DNA from 2 places in the Oceanimonas sp. CAM02 genome. Region 2 is predicted to be linked to the other one. Evidence: predicted binding sites of a transcription regulator. Region 2 holds the regulator's gene; the other holds the start of a gene.
What was found. The regulator LexA, encoded in region 2, represses DNA repair genes until DNA is damaged. The targets are predictions, from matches to a motif close to ANCTGTNTNNNNANACAGNT.
Positions count from the first base shown of each region.

Region 1 (7,213 bases), on a different contig from region 2:
GCTGCTGATGATGAGCGGCTTTGATCGTTACTATCAGATTGTTAAGTGCTTCCGCGATGAAGATCTGCGCGCCGACCGCCAGCCTGAATTTACTCAGATTGATGTGGAAACCTCATTTATGAGCGCTGAGCAGGTGCGTGAGATAATGGAACAACTGGTGCGCGAGCTGTGGCAGGACGTGGCCGGCGTGGATCTGGGCAGCTTCCCGGTGATGAGCTTTGCCGACGCCATGCGCCGTTATGGCTCCGACAAGCCGGATCTGCGTATTGCCATGGAGCTGATCGATGTGGCCGATCTGGTCAAAGACGTGGACTTCAAGGTGTTCTCCGGCCCCGCCAACGACGCCAAAGGCCGAGTAGCCGCCCTGCGTGTGCCCGGCGGCGCTGCGCTTTCCCGCAAGCAGATAGATGAATACGGCAAGTTTGTGGGCATTTACGGTGCCAAGGGCCTGGCCTGGCTCAAGGTGAACGAAGCCGCCAAGGGGCTGGAAGGCGTGCAGTCACCCATTGCCAAGTTCCTGAATGAAGACATAGTGGCGGAGCTTGTCAGCCGCACCGGTGCCACTGACGGCGATGCCATCTTCTTTGGTGCCGATTCTGCCAAGGTGGTGTGTGACGCCATGGGTGCCCTGCGCCTGAAGCTGGGCAAGGATCTGGAGCTGATCGAGCACAGCTGGAAACCGCTGTGGGTGGTGGACTTCCCCATGTTTGAGGAAGAAGACGACCGCCTCTATGCCATGCACCATCCCTTTACCGCCGCCAAGGACATGTCCGCCGAGGAGCTGGAAGCCAACCCGCTGGCCGCTGCCGCCAATGCCTACGACATGGTGATCAACGGTTATGAAGTGGGCGGTGGCTCTGTGCGTATTCACGACAACGCCATGCAGCAGACCGTATTCCGCCTGCTGGGCATCAATGCCGAGGAGCAGCAGGAGAAATTCGGCTTCCTGCTCGACGCGCTCAAGTACGGCACCCCGCCTCATGCCGGCCTGGCCTTTGGTCTGGACCGTCTGGTGATGCTGCTGACCGGCACCGACAATATTCGGGATGTGATTGCCTTTCCGAAGACCACCACGGCGTCCTGCCTGCTCACCGATGCGCCCAGTCTGGCCAATCCGGATGCGCTGGCAGAGCTGGCCATTCGCACCGAGCAGCCCGGGGCGGAGTAAGCCATGCATAAGCACCCGGAGTCGGTACTCGTTCTGATCCACTCTCACGACAGTGTGCTGCTGCTGCAGCGCAAGGACAATCCGGATTTCTGGCAGTCGGTGACCGGCAGTCTTGAAGCCGGCGAGAGCCGCCTGCAGGCGGCGGTGCGCGAGCTGGAAGAGGAAACCGGCCTGGTGGCGGGCAAGGGTCTGCCACTGGTAGAGACCGGGCACCGGGTGCGGTTTGAGATTTACCCCCACTGGCGGCATCGTTACCGCCCGGGGGTAACCCATAACTGGGAATATGAATTTCGTTTATGCCTGCCCGAGCCGCAGCCCGTGCGGCTTACCGAGCATCTGGATCAGTGCTGGCTGCCTTTTGAGCAGGCACTGGCCAAGGCCGGCTCCTGGACCAACCGGGAGGCCATTGGCAGGCTGATAAACAATAGATAACAGGAGATTGAGTTTATGGCAGGTCACAGTAAATGGGCCAACATCAAGCACCGCAAGGCGGCACAGGACGCCAAACGCGGCAAGATCTTCACCAAGCTGATCCGTGAGCTGACTACCGCCGCCCGCGAAGGCGGCTCAGATGCCGCGTCCAACCCGCGGCTGCGCGCCGCCGTGGACAAGGCGCTGTCCAACAACATGACCCGGGACACCATAGACAGAGCCGTCAAGCGCGGTGCCGGTGAGCTGGACGGTCAGCAGCTGGAAACCGTGGTGTATGAAGGTTATGGCCCGGGTGGCACCGCTGTGATGGTGGAGTGCATGACCGATAACCGCAACCGCACCGTATCGGAAGTGCGCCATGCCTTTTCAAAGAGCGGCGGCAACCTGGGCACCGACGGCTCCGTGGCTTATCTGTTCGAGAAAAAGGGCGTGATCAGCTACGCCGAGGCCGACGAAGAAACCGTGATGGAAGCGGCGCTGGAAGCCGGTGCCGACGATGTGGTGGTCAACGATGACGACTCCGTTGATGTGTATACCCAGTGGGAAGAGTTCGGCTCGGTCAAGGATGCGCTGGACGCCAGCGGATTGGAAGCCGATAACGCCGAAGTGACCATGATACCGTCCACCAAGGCGGAGCTGGATGAAGACACGGCCCCCAAACTGCTGCGCCTGATCGACATGCTGGAAGATCTGGACGACGTGCAGGAGGTCTATCACAACGGTGATATCTCCGACGAACTGGCTGAACAGCTCTGACGCCCTTCGGGCAGCTATAAGCTTTAAGCTGTCAGCTTTAAGTGGTGGGGCCTGCAGGCCCCCGTTTCAACGGGGCAATGGAGCCTTATATAACACGGTTTGCCCCAATAAATCGGGGCCTTGGCCGTTCAGCAGGTTGGTGATGAGCGAAGCGAATCCCAACGTGGGAACTGCCGGCGACATCGCCTTGAACCTTAATAAATCATGCTCAGCCGACTCGATCAGCTTACCGCTGATAGCTTACGGCTTACAGCTGTTGAGAGCTGGTTTTTGATGTCCATTATTCTCGGAATTGACCCCGGCTCGCGTATTACCGGTTATGGTGTGGTGCGCCAGACCGGCAGTAAAATGGAGTACCTGGGCTCGGGCTGCATTCGCATGACAGACGAAGCCCTGGCACCCAGACTCAAGAAAATCTACGACGGGGTAAGCGAGATTATTTTGCAGTTTCGCCCCGATTTGTTTGCCATTGAGCAGGTATTTATGGCGCGCAACCCCGATTCGGCGCTCAAGCTGGGGCAGGCCCGGGGCGCGGCCATAGTGGCGGCGGCCAATGCCGGACTGGAGGTGGCGGAATATTCCGCCCGCCAGATCAAGCAGGCGGTAGTGGGGCAGGGCGGTGCCGGCAAGGATCAGGTGCAGCATATGGTGGTGCGCCTGCTCAGTCTGCCGGGCACGCCCCAGGCTGATGCCGCTGATGCCCTGGCGGTGGCCCTGTGCCACGGCCACACCCGTCAGAGCCTGATCAGCATGGCCGGCCAGGTGCGCGGCACTGCTCGAAAACGGCTTCGCTAAGGCGAAACCGCTTTCTCAAGCTATAAGCTGTCAGTTTTAAGCTATAAGCCGATCGAGTGGCTGTAGGTACTTCATCGTATCTGTGGTTTCGACGTTGCTTGTCGAATGGCGCTCATGCCAGCGCGGGAGTGACTAACTTCCAGACAATATTGCCCCACCAACACGGCTCAATATCGGCAGGCAACACCACTTACAGCTGACAGCTTATCGCTTACAGCTGGTTTCATGGATATTTATCCAGTTATTTATTATTCTTGGCCCAGTTTTGTCCTGATTAGCGGAGCGCCCTGTGATTGGTCGGTTAAAAGGTATTATCGTTGAAAAGCAGCCCCCGGAGATATTGCTGGATGCGAATGGTGTGGGCTATGAGGTGACTCTGCCCATGAGCTGCTTTTACGAGTTGCCCAATGTAGGCGAGGCGGCCACCGTACTCACTCATTTTGTGGTGCGGGAAGATGCCCAGCTGCTGTTTGGTTTTAATACCAAAACCGAGCGGGCGCTGTTCCGCGAGCTTATCAAGACCAACGGCGTAGGACCCAAGCTGGCGCTGGCCATTCTTTCGGGGATGACGGCGGATCAGTTTATTCATAACGTTGAACAGGGCGAGATAGCGGCCCTGGTCAAGCTGCCTGGCGTGGGCAAGAAAACCGCCGAACGGCTGATTGTGGAAATGCGTGACCGGCTCAAGGGCTTTGGCGGTTACGATCTGTTCAATCCGGCACCGGCATCACCGGGCATGGCCGGTGGCGGTGCCAAGGACGAGGCCCTGGCTGCCCTGCAGGCGCTGGGCTACAAGGCCGGTCAGGCCGAGCAGCTGATGAAAAAAATTGCCAAACCCGGTATGGACGCGGAGCAGCTGATCCGCGAAGCGCTCAAGAGCATGGGATAAGCCATGATAGAAGCAGATCGTTTTATCAATCCGGCTCCCCGGCAGGAAGAGGAAGCCATTGACCGCGCCATACGGCCCAAGGCGCTGGCGGACTATCGTGGTCAGGATCATGTGCGCGGCCAGATGGAAATCTTTATTGAGGCGGCGCGCCGGCGGGAAGAAGCGCTGGATCACCTGTTGATCTTCGGTCCGCCCGGCCTGGGCAAGACCACGCTTGCCAACATAGTGGCCAACGAGATGGGCGTGAGCATCAAAACCACGTCGGGGCCCGTGCTGGAAAAAGCCGGCGATCTGGCGGCCATGCTCACCAACCTTGAGCCCGGTGATGTGCTCTTTATTGATGAAATTCATCGCCTCAGTCCGGTGGTGGAAGAAATTCTCTATCCGGCAATGGAAGACTATCAGCTTGATATCATGATTGGTGAAGGCCCGGCTGCTCGCTCCATCAAGCTGGAGTTGCCGCCCTTTACCCTGGTGGGGGCCACCACCCGGGCCGGCTCGCTCACTTCGCCGCTCAGGGATCGCTTTGGTATCGTACAGCGGCTGGAGTTTTATCAGGTGGCTGATCTGGCCCACATTATCAGCCGCAGCGCCGGCAAGCTGGGTTTGACCATAGATGACGATGGTGCGCTGGAAATGGCCCGCCGGGCACGGGGCACGCCGCGCATTGCCAACCGCCTGCTGCGCCGGGTGCGCGACTTTGCCGAGGTAAAGGGCAGCGGTGCCATCGACGCCGCCATTGCCGCCCAGGCACTGGACATGCTGGATGTTGACAAGCAGGGCTTTGACTACATGGATCGCAAGCTGCTGATGGCGGTGCTCGACAAGTTTATGGGCGGCCCGGTGGGCCTCGATAACCTGGCCGCGGCCATTGGTGAAGAAAAGGAAACCATTGAAGACGTGATAGAGCCCTATCTCATTCAACAGGGTTTTTTGCAGCGCACTCCCCGGGGGCGTATGGCCACCCCCCGCGCCTACCTGCATTTCGGCTTCGATCTTCCCGACGCCTGACGGCAACTGAAAGCTGGAAGTGGTTTTGGCTGCGAGCCCTGAGCCGTGCTTGTAAAGGGCTGTGTCGTTTGTCGGATGGATTCCGGGGCAAGCCCGGAGTCCATTTCACAGAAAACTCCGCATCTGCAGTTACAACACTTCACGCCCGAGCAACTCCACTTACAGCTGAAAGCTTACGGCTTCTAGCTCCCCGAAGGGGTTCGGGTCAATCAATGTCGTTCCCTGCAGCTCACTTCTTCTTTCACGGCACAGACTTGGTTATAGTAACCGCATCTTTTTGGCCGTATTTCCGGGATTTGCATGTCTCAAACGCCATTTCACTGGCCGGTGCGTATCTATTATGAAGATACCGATGCCGGCGGCATTGTTTATAACGCCAACTATCTGAAATTTATGGAAAGGGCCCGCACCGAGTGGTTGCGCCATCTGGGCATTGAGCAGGATGGCCTGCTCAATGAGGGGATTGCCTTTGTAGTGCGCCGGGTAGAAATGGATCTGCGCCGGGCGGCCCGGTTCAATGATGCACTAATGGTCACCGTCACGGTGAAAATGCTGAAACGTGCCTCTATTGTGTTTGAGCAGGAAATTCTGGATCATGCGGGCCTTTGTCTGGTTAGGGGCGAGGTGGTTATTGCCTGTGTGGATATCACCAAAATGAAGCCTTTTGCCATTCCTGAGTCACTGACGGGAGTATTATCCGGTGCACGCTGAAATTTCATTTATAGGCCTTTTCTGGCAGGCCAGTCTGCTGGTAAAACTGGTGATGCTGGGGCTGGTGGGCATGTCTGTGCTGAGCTGGGCACTGATCATCAACCGCCGCCGGGTGCTGAATGCCGCCCGGGCCGATGCTGACAAGTTTGAAGACAAGTTCTGGTCCGGCGCTGATCTCAGCCGGCTCTATCATGAGTCCAATGCCCGGCGCGACAGCCTGGCGGGCATGGAGCAGATTTTTCACTCCGGCTTTCGTGAATTTGTTCGCCTGCAAAAGCAGGGCCGGCCACAGGACACCATTATCGAAGGCACTTACCGTACCATGCGGGTGGCACTGTCCCGGGAAGTGGACCGGCTGGAAGCCAATTTGTCTGTGCTGGCTACTATTGGCTCCATCAGCCCCTATATTGGTCTGTTTGGTACCGTATGGGGCATCATGAATGCCTTTATTGCTCTGTCGGAAATAAAGCAGGCCACTCTGGCCATGGTGGCACCGGGTATTGCCGAGGCGCTGATCGCCACCGCCATGGGGTTGTTTGCTGCCATACCGGCGGTGATTGCCTTTAACCGCTTCAGCTATCAGGTAGAGCGGCAGGAAAACCACCTGGCCAACTTTATGGATGAGTTTTCCACTATTCTCAACCGGCAAGTGACCACAGGACAGCAGTAATGCAGAGTTATCAGCGCAAGCGACGCAAACGCGTGGCCGAGATTAACGTGGTGCCCTATATCGACGTGATGCTGGTGCTGCTGATCATCTTTATGGCCACGGCCCCGGTGATCACCCAGGGTGTGAAAGTGGACCTGCCCCAGGCCGAAGCGGAAATGCTGCCGGAAGACAGTGAGACCCCCCTGGTGGCGTCGGTGGATGCCGAAGGCCGTTATTTTCTTGATGTGGGTGAAAGCCGTGATGAAGCGGTGGATCTGCTGGCGCTGGCGGAAATGGTACAGCAAAAACTGGAGACCAATCCCAAGGCACCTGTGGTGGTGCAGGGCGATGCCAATGTGCGCTATGACGCCGTAATCCAGCTGATGGCTACCCTGAAAGCGGCCGGTGTACCCAGTGTTGGCCTCATGACCCAACCGGAGCAGTAAGGCGTGTTCAGAAACGAAGACGGCAGCATTCGCAAGGCGCTGGTGATTTCACTGGGCTTACACCTGCTGGTGGGGGTGATGATTCTGGTGGGGGTGAACATTAATACACCCAAGCGGCCGGCGCAGGCGGCGTCCATTATTGAAGCCACCATGATTGATGATGGCATGGTGGCGGCGCAGGCTGAGCGTCTGGCGCAAATGCAGGCAGCCCGCGAGGCGGAGCAGGCTGCTGCCAACGCTCAGGAGCTGGCAGAGCAAAAAGCGGCAGCAGAAGCCGAACGCAAGGCCGCAGAGCAGGCTGCAGCAGCGCAGGCAGCCCGCGAGGCAGAGCAGCAAAAAGCCATTGCCGAGCAGCA
Region 1 covers NZ_JAWJBK010000029.1:399,807-407,019, forward strand. The annotation lists gene aspS (aspartate--tRNA ligase) at 1-1,168, shown strand, start outside; gene nudB (dihydroneopterin triphosphate diphosphatase) at 1,172-1,600, shown strand; gene R0I78_RS11155 (YebC/PmpR family DNA-binding transcriptional regulator) at 1,616-2,356, shown strand; gene ruvC (crossover junction endodeoxyribonuclease RuvC) at 2,630-3,151, shown strand; gene ruvA (Holliday junction branch migration protein RuvA) at 3,441-4,040, shown strand; gene ruvB (Holliday junction branch migration DNA helicase RuvB) at 4,044-5,051, shown strand; gene ybgC (tol-pal system-associated acyl-CoA thioesterase) at 5,352-5,762, shown strand; gene tolQ (protein TolQ) at 5,764-6,432, shown strand; gene tolR (protein TolR) at 6,432-6,857, shown strand; gene tolA (cell envelope integrity protein TolA) at 6,861-7,213, shown strand, end outside.
Region 1: a site for LexA is predicted at 3,375-3,394, ahead of ruvA (Holliday junction branch migration protein RuvA). Genes of this name have one in related genera too.

Region 2 (7,213 bases):
GGAGACAGCCAGGTGCACTTTGCCGATGGCCCGCAGCGGGGTCTGCTCGGTGATGTGTTGCGCCAGACCGGACCGGTTAATTTGCTGGTATTACTGGCCTGCCTGGCCATTTATGGCCTGAGCTGGCTGGGTTTGCCCATGTTTGGCGTGCTGTCTTTTCCCGCTCAGCTGAGTGACCTGCTCGGAGCCCAGTTCTGGCGCGGCTTTACGCCGGCGCTGATGCACTTTTCCCTGATGCATCTGGTGTTTAACCTGTTCTGGTGGTGGTATCTGGGCGGCATGGTGGAACGCCGGCTGGGCAGTGGCAAGCTGCTTACTCTGCTGCTGGTGGCAGCCGTATTGCCCAATGTGCTGCAGTTCTGGGAAAGCGGCCCACGCTTTGGCGGCCTGTCGGGAGTGGTATACGCCCTGCTGGCCTATGTGTGGCTCAGTGGCCGGCTTAACCCTGCCAGAGGCATTGGCCTGCCCGATGGCATGGCGGTGTTTATGGTTGTCTGGCTGGTGCTGGGCTTTGCCGATATGCTCGGCACTCCGGTGGCCAATATGGCTCACCTGGGCGGTGCCGTGATTGGCCTGCTGCAGGCCTGGCTGGATAACAGACGCACTCTTACTGGTAGAGAAAGGTAGTAAACAGCACTCGCCGCACCGGTGTTTCGCCGGTTTCTTTCAGCAGCAGCTCATTCAGCCGTTGCCGGCCTTCGTTGGCAAGCTCGGTGCGGGCCGGCAGGGAGCGTATTTCCTGCCGGTTTTTCTCTGCCAGCAGATCATTGAGGGCATCCCGCAGCAGCGGCATATTATTCTCCACCAGCGGCAGCTGCTCCGGCCGCTCCAGCATCAAATCCACTGCCACTCTTACATAGCCCAGGTTTTGCTCGGAGTTCTGGTAGTTGGTAATAATGTCCGGCGTCATGGTGTAATATATTGGCCCGGTGGGCTCCGCCGGTTGTTCCTGTGCACTGAGGGTGGCCGAGGCGGCCAGCAGCAGGTAAAAGGCAGCAAACCGAAACATATGAGTCTCCGATAAGGAATCGAGCGGGCATTGTTTAAATTTTTGCCGGTGCGGTCAAGTTAAACGGCCAGGCAGGACCCAATGAGTTTTTATGTCTTTGTTATTCCAAGAAACAAACACGACGCCCAGCATAGACAATGACTGGCACTGGGGCCAGTTGCCACCGGCATCACCGGCGCTGCAAAGCTGGCTGCATGAGCCGGGCTCGCTGACCCGCCGGTTGCGGCGTCATTGTGCACAGTTTCATGTAAAAGTGCTGGCCGACGGCGTATTAAGGCCGCTGATGCCGGCGCAGGCCGAATGGCTGCAGGCCGAACAGGGCTACTGCCGGGAAGTGCTGCTGTGCTGCGATAATCTTCCCTGGGTGTATGCCACTTCGCTGTATTCTCCGGCCACTCAGGCGGCGTTGCCGGCCTTGTCCGGTCTGGGCAGCAAGGCACTGGGCGAGCTGATGTTTGAAGCGCCGGATCTGACCCGCACGCCTTTTGAACTGACCGGCCTGACACCAACCCAGTATCAGCAGCTGGCTGCACATGCGGGGCTGGCCGCCACCGAGCCGGCCACCATGCCCTGGGCCCGTCGCTCCGCCCTCAGCACCGGCCAGGCCAGCGTGCTGGTAACCGAACTGTTTTTGCCGAATTCGGCCCCTTATCAGGATTTAGTATGACCACCCTGACGTCTTCTTCCCGCCCGCGCTGGCGCGCCTATATGGCGCTGGCCCGTCTCGACAAGCCCATCGGTACCCTGCTGCTGCTGTGGCCCACTCTGTGGGCGCTGTGGATAGCCGCCGAAGGCATGCCCTCACTCTGGCTGCTTGTCGTGTTTGTAGCGGGCGTTTTTTCCATGCGCTCTGCCGGCTGTGTGATCAACGACTATGCCGACCGGCATATCGACGGCCATGTAAAACGCACTCATGCCCGGCCGCTGCCTTCGGGAGAGCTGACCGAGCGCCAGGCCTTGAGCTTTTTTGCTCTGCTGGTGGGCATCTCCTTTGTGCTGGTGCTCACCACCAACCTGTTTACCATAGGACTGGCCTTTGCCGGCTTGTTCTGGGCGGCGCTCTATCCCTTTATGAAGCGCTACACCCATCTGCCCCAGCTGTTTCTGGGCATTGCTTTTTCCTGGGCCATTCCCATGGCCTTTGCCGCTGCCAGCAATGAGCTGCCCGCCGGGCTCTGGTTGCTGTTTGCCGCCAACCTCACCTGGACCATTGCCTACGACACCATGTATGCCATGGTAGACAGAGACGACGACCTCAAAATTGGCGTTAAATCCACCGCCATTCTATTTGGCCGGCACGACAAGCTCATAGTGGGCCTGCTGCAGCTGGCCACCCTTTTTCTGCTGGTTGCCGCCGGCCGGACCTTTGAACTGGGCGCGCCCTTTTACTGGGGCTTGCTGGTTGCCGCCGGCCTGTTTGTGTATCAGCAACGGCTGATCCGCGACCGGGAGCGCATGCCCTGCTTTCGCGCCTTTCTTAACAACAACCACGCCGGCATGGCCATCTTCGCCGGCCTGGTACTGGCACTGTGGTAAATAAAGCGGGACTTTGATTTTGCTCGAAGTGGCAGTGGGGCTTGCCGTAGCCGACCATAAAACGCCATGGATGGCATTTTCGAAGGTCTTGTAGCGTGTCGGCGGAGTGGAACCGCACTGCCGCTTCGCACTGCGGGGCTTGCTCTGTGCTGATTACTGGATATACTGACAGTTAACTGTATAAACAGACAGGTCTCATCATGAAAGCCCTAACTCCCCGCCAGTCTCAGGTGCTGGACATCATCAAGGATCATATTCAGCAAACCGGCATGCCACCCACCCGAGTGGAAATCGCCAAGGTGCTGGGGTTCAAGTCTGCCAATGCCGCCGAAGAACACCTCAAGGCCCTGGCCAAAAAGGGCGTGATTGAAATGATGCCCGGCACGTCACGGGGCATTCGTCTCGCCGGTGAAGAAGCAGAGCAAGAGCCGGGCCTGCCGCTGATTGGCCGGGTGGCCGCCGGCGAACCCATACTGGCGCAGCAACACATAGAAAGCCACTATCAGCTCGATCCGGGCCTGTTTCATCCGTCGGCCGACTTTCTGCTGCGGGTGCAGGGCATGAGCATGAAAAACATCGGCATTATGGACGGCGATCTGCTGGCAGTGCACAAGGTGCAGGAAGCCCGCAACGGCCAGGTAGTAGTGGCCCGCCTCGACGACGAAGTCACCGTAAAGCGCTTTCAGCGCAAGGGCAACAAGGTCAGCCTGTTGCCCGAAAATGAAGAGCTCTCACCCATTGAAGTAGATCTGCGCACTCAGGAACTGATTATTGAAGGCCTGGCCGTAGGCGTGATTCGCAACGGCGACTTCTGAGCCGCTTCTTGATTCGGCAGGCCGCTGTCTCATCATGGCCTGCCAATCCCCAATCCCCAATCCCCAATCCCCAATCCCCAATCCCCAATCCCCAATCCCCAATCCCCAATCCCCAATCTCCGCTTTTACATTTTACATTTTCTTAACTGCTGCTTTACTTAAAACACCGAATGGAAGCATGTAGTCATTTGGGTAAAACCGCCGAGTACTCCGGTTTACAGGATGAAACAATTGGGGGTGCACGTGAAGCCTATTCTGCCGCTGTGGCCATTACTGGCCGTTATGCCTGCACAAGCGCAAACACGCCTTAACATGACCGAAGGGGTCACCGATATCAGCCAGCAGGTATACGGGCTGCACATGACCATTCTGGCCATTTGCGCCGTTATTGGCCTGGTGGTGTTCGGCATTATGTTCTGGGCCATGATCCATCACCGCAAATCCAAAGGGGCCCGGGCGGCCCAGTTTCACGAAAGCACCAGGGTCGAAATTCTCTGGACCCTTATTCCCTTCGTTATTCTTATCGCCATGGCAGTGCCCGCCACCAAAACCCTGGTGGCCATGGAAGACGCGTCCGAGTCGGATCTCACCGTCCAGATCACCGGCTCCCAATGGAAATGGCACTACAAATATTTTAATGAAGGCGTCGAGTTCTACAGCCTGCTGGCCACCATGCCCGAGCAGATTCAGGGGCAAATCAACAAGGGCGAAAATTACCTGCTGGAAGTGGATCAGCCCCTGGTGCTGCCCACGGATCGCAAGGTGCGTTTTCTGATCACCTCCGACGACGTAATCCACTCCTGGTGGATGCCTGCTTTTGCGGTAAAAAAGGACGCCGTGCCCGGTTTTATTAATGAAGCCTGGACCCGCATCAATGAGCCCGGCCTTTATCGCGGCCAGTGCGCCGAGCTGTGCGGCAAGGATCACGGCTTTATGCCTATCGTCGTTGATGCCCGCGCGCCGGAAGAGTTTGACGGCTGGCTGGCTCAGCTGAAAACCGAGCAGGCCGAGGCTAAAGCTGCCGAGCAGGATCTGCTGGGCATGGAAATGAGCATGGAAGAATTGATGACCCTGGGTGAACAGGTATATCAGAAAGCCTGCGCCGCCTGTCATCAGCCCGGCGGCACCGGCCTGCCCGGTGTGTTTCCGGCGCTCAAGAGCAGTGAGCTGGTGCTGAACGACCGCGCCGCCCATATAGATATAGTGCTGTACGGCAAGGCCGGTACCGCCATGCAGAGCTTTGACAAACAGCTGACGCTGAAAGAGCTGGCAGCGGTCATCACCTATGAGCGTAACGCCTGGGGCAACAACACCGGTGACTTGGTGCAGCCCAAAGACATTGATCAGGCCCGGCAGGGACAATAGGGGGCAGCATGACACAGATGGATCGCACGGAAACCGCCGACATTCACCTCACTGGTGATGAACATCATCACGGCCCCGCCAGGGGCATAGGCCGCTGGCTGTTTACCACCAACCACAAAGACATTGGCACCATGTATCTGCTGTTCAGCCTCACCATGTTCTTTGTGGGCGGGGCCATGGCCATGGTAATCCGGGCCGAGCTGTTTCAGCCCGGGCTGCAGCTGGTGGAGCCCAACTTCTTTAACCAGATGACCACCATGCACGGCCTGGTGATGATCTTCGGTGCCGTCATGCCGTCTTTTGTGGGGCTGGCCAACTGGATGATTCCCATGATGATAGGCGCGCCCGACATGGCACTGCCGCGCATGAACAACTGGAGCTTCTGGATTCTGCCCTTTGCCTTTGTGCTGATGCTGGGCTCCCTGTTTGTGCCCGGCGGCGGCCCCAACTTCGGCTGGACCTTCTACGCGCCCCTGTCTACCACCTATGGCCCCGACAGCACAGCGCTGTTTGTGTTTGCCATTCATATTATGGGCATCAGTTCCATTATGGGGGCCATTAACGTCATTGTGACCATCTGGAACCTGCGAGCGCCGGGCATGACCTGGATGAAGCTGCCCATGTTCTGCTGGACCTGGTTTATTACCGCCTTTCTGCTGATTGCGGTGATGCCGGTGCTGGCGGGGGCTGCCACCATGGTGCTGACCGACAAATACTTCGGCACCAGCTTTTTTGAAGCCGCCGGGGGCGGGGATCCTGTGCTGTTTCAGCATATTTTCTGGTTCTTTGGTCACCCCGAGGTCTACATCATGATATTGCCGAGCTTTGGCATTATCTCGGCCATCATTCCCGCCTTCAGCCGCAAGCGGCTGTTCGGTTATGCCTCCATGGTGTATGCCACCGCCTCCATTGCCGGCCTCAGTTTTCTGGTGTGGGCCCACCATATGTTTACCGTGGGCATGCCGGTGGCGGCGGAGCTGTTCTTTATGTACTGCACCATGCTGATCTCGGTGCCCACCGGGGTCAAGGTGTTCAACTGGGTGGCCACCATGTGGCGGGGCTCCATCAGTTTTGAAGTGCCCATGCTGTTTGCCCTGGCCTTTATTGTGCTGTTTACCATCGGTGGCTTCAGCGGCCTGATGCTGGCCATTACACCGGCGGACTTTCAGTATCACGATACCTATTTTGTGGTGGCGCATTTTCACTATGTGCTGGTAACCGGGGCCATTTTCTCGGTGCTGGCGGCGGTGTATTACTGGCTGCCCAAATGGACCGGCCACATGTTTGATGAACGCCTGGCCAAGTGGCATTTCTGGTGCTCAGTGGTGTCGGTGAATGTGTTGTTCTTTCCCATGCATTTTCTGGGGCTGGGTGGCATGCCCCGGCGCATTCCCGACTACTCGCTGCAGTTTGCCGATATTAACGCCCTGGTCAGCATAGGGGGCTTTGCTTTTGGTCTGTCGCAGCTGTTGCTGCTGGCGGTGGTGATCAAATGTATTCGCGGTGGTGCCAAGGCTGAGGCCAGCCCCTGGGAGGGTGCCGAAGGGCTGGAATGGACAGTGCCGTCACCGGCGCCCTATCACACCTTTGATACGCCCCCCGAGGTGAAATAATGAGCATTGCTAAAAAAGCCGGACAACTGGGGCTGCTGGCCGTGGCCATGTTTGGCTTTGGTTTTGCGCTGGTGCCGCTCTATGACGTTTTTTGTGACATTACCGGGCTTAACGGTAAAACCGACAATACCGCTGCGGTGGCGGCACAGGGTGTAAATGAGCACAGACAGATAACGGTGGAATTTATTACCTACCAGAGTGCCGGCCTGAGAGGGGAGTTTACGCCTTCGGTGCAGCGCCTGAGCGTGCACCCGGGAGAGATGCACAGGGTGGACTTTACCGTCACCAATCCGGGTGTCAGCGGTCAGGTGTTGCGGGCCATTCCGTCGGTGTCGCCGGGGCGGGCAGCAGCCTATCTGCGCAAGACAGAGTGCTTTTGCTTTCAGGAGCAACCGCTGGACGGCCGGGCAACTGCGGTAATGCCCATGACCTTTTATGTGGATGAAGCCCTGCCCGCCGACATAGAGGTGTTCACTCTGTCCTACACCCTTTACGACATCAGCGAGCAGGTGGCTACGCAAGGAGGCAATGATGGCGGTCAAAACGGATAAATATTATGTCCCGGCGCAAAGTCCCTGGCCGCTGACCGGCGCTGTGGGTTTGTTTCTGCTGGCAGCCGGGGCCGGGCTCTGGTCGGCAGGTTTGTGGGGCATTGCCGGCCCTGTGGTGTTTGCCGCCGGCACCCTGGTGATGACCATCATGCTGTTCGGCTGGTTTTCCAATGTGATCAGTGAGTCTCATCAGGGCCTCTACAGCGAGCAGATGGACAGATCCTTTCGCCAGGGCATGACCTGGTTTATTTTCTCGGAAATCATGTTCTTTGGTGCCTTTTTTGGTGCGCTTTTCTATGCCCGTGTATTGTCCGTGCCCTGGCT
Region 2 covers NZ_JAWJBK010000035.1:19,086-26,298, reverse strand. The annotation lists gene glpG (rhomboid family intramembrane serine protease GlpG) at 1-627, shown strand, start outside; gene R0I78_RS13020 (flagellar basal body-associated FliL family protein) at 608-1,009, opposite strand; gene R0I78_RS13015 (chorismate--pyruvate lyase family protein) at 1,101-1,676, shown strand; gene ubiA (4-hydroxybenzoate octaprenyltransferase) at 1,673-2,545, shown strand; gene lexA (transcriptional repressor LexA) at 2,746-3,360, shown strand; gene coxB (cytochrome c oxidase subunit II) at 3,583-4,725, shown strand; gene ctaD (cytochrome c oxidase subunit I) at 4,743-6,338, shown strand; gene R0I78_RS12990 (cytochrome c oxidase assembly protein) at 6,338-6,889, shown strand; gene R0I78_RS12985 (cytochrome c oxidase subunit 3) at 6,870-7,213, shown strand, end outside.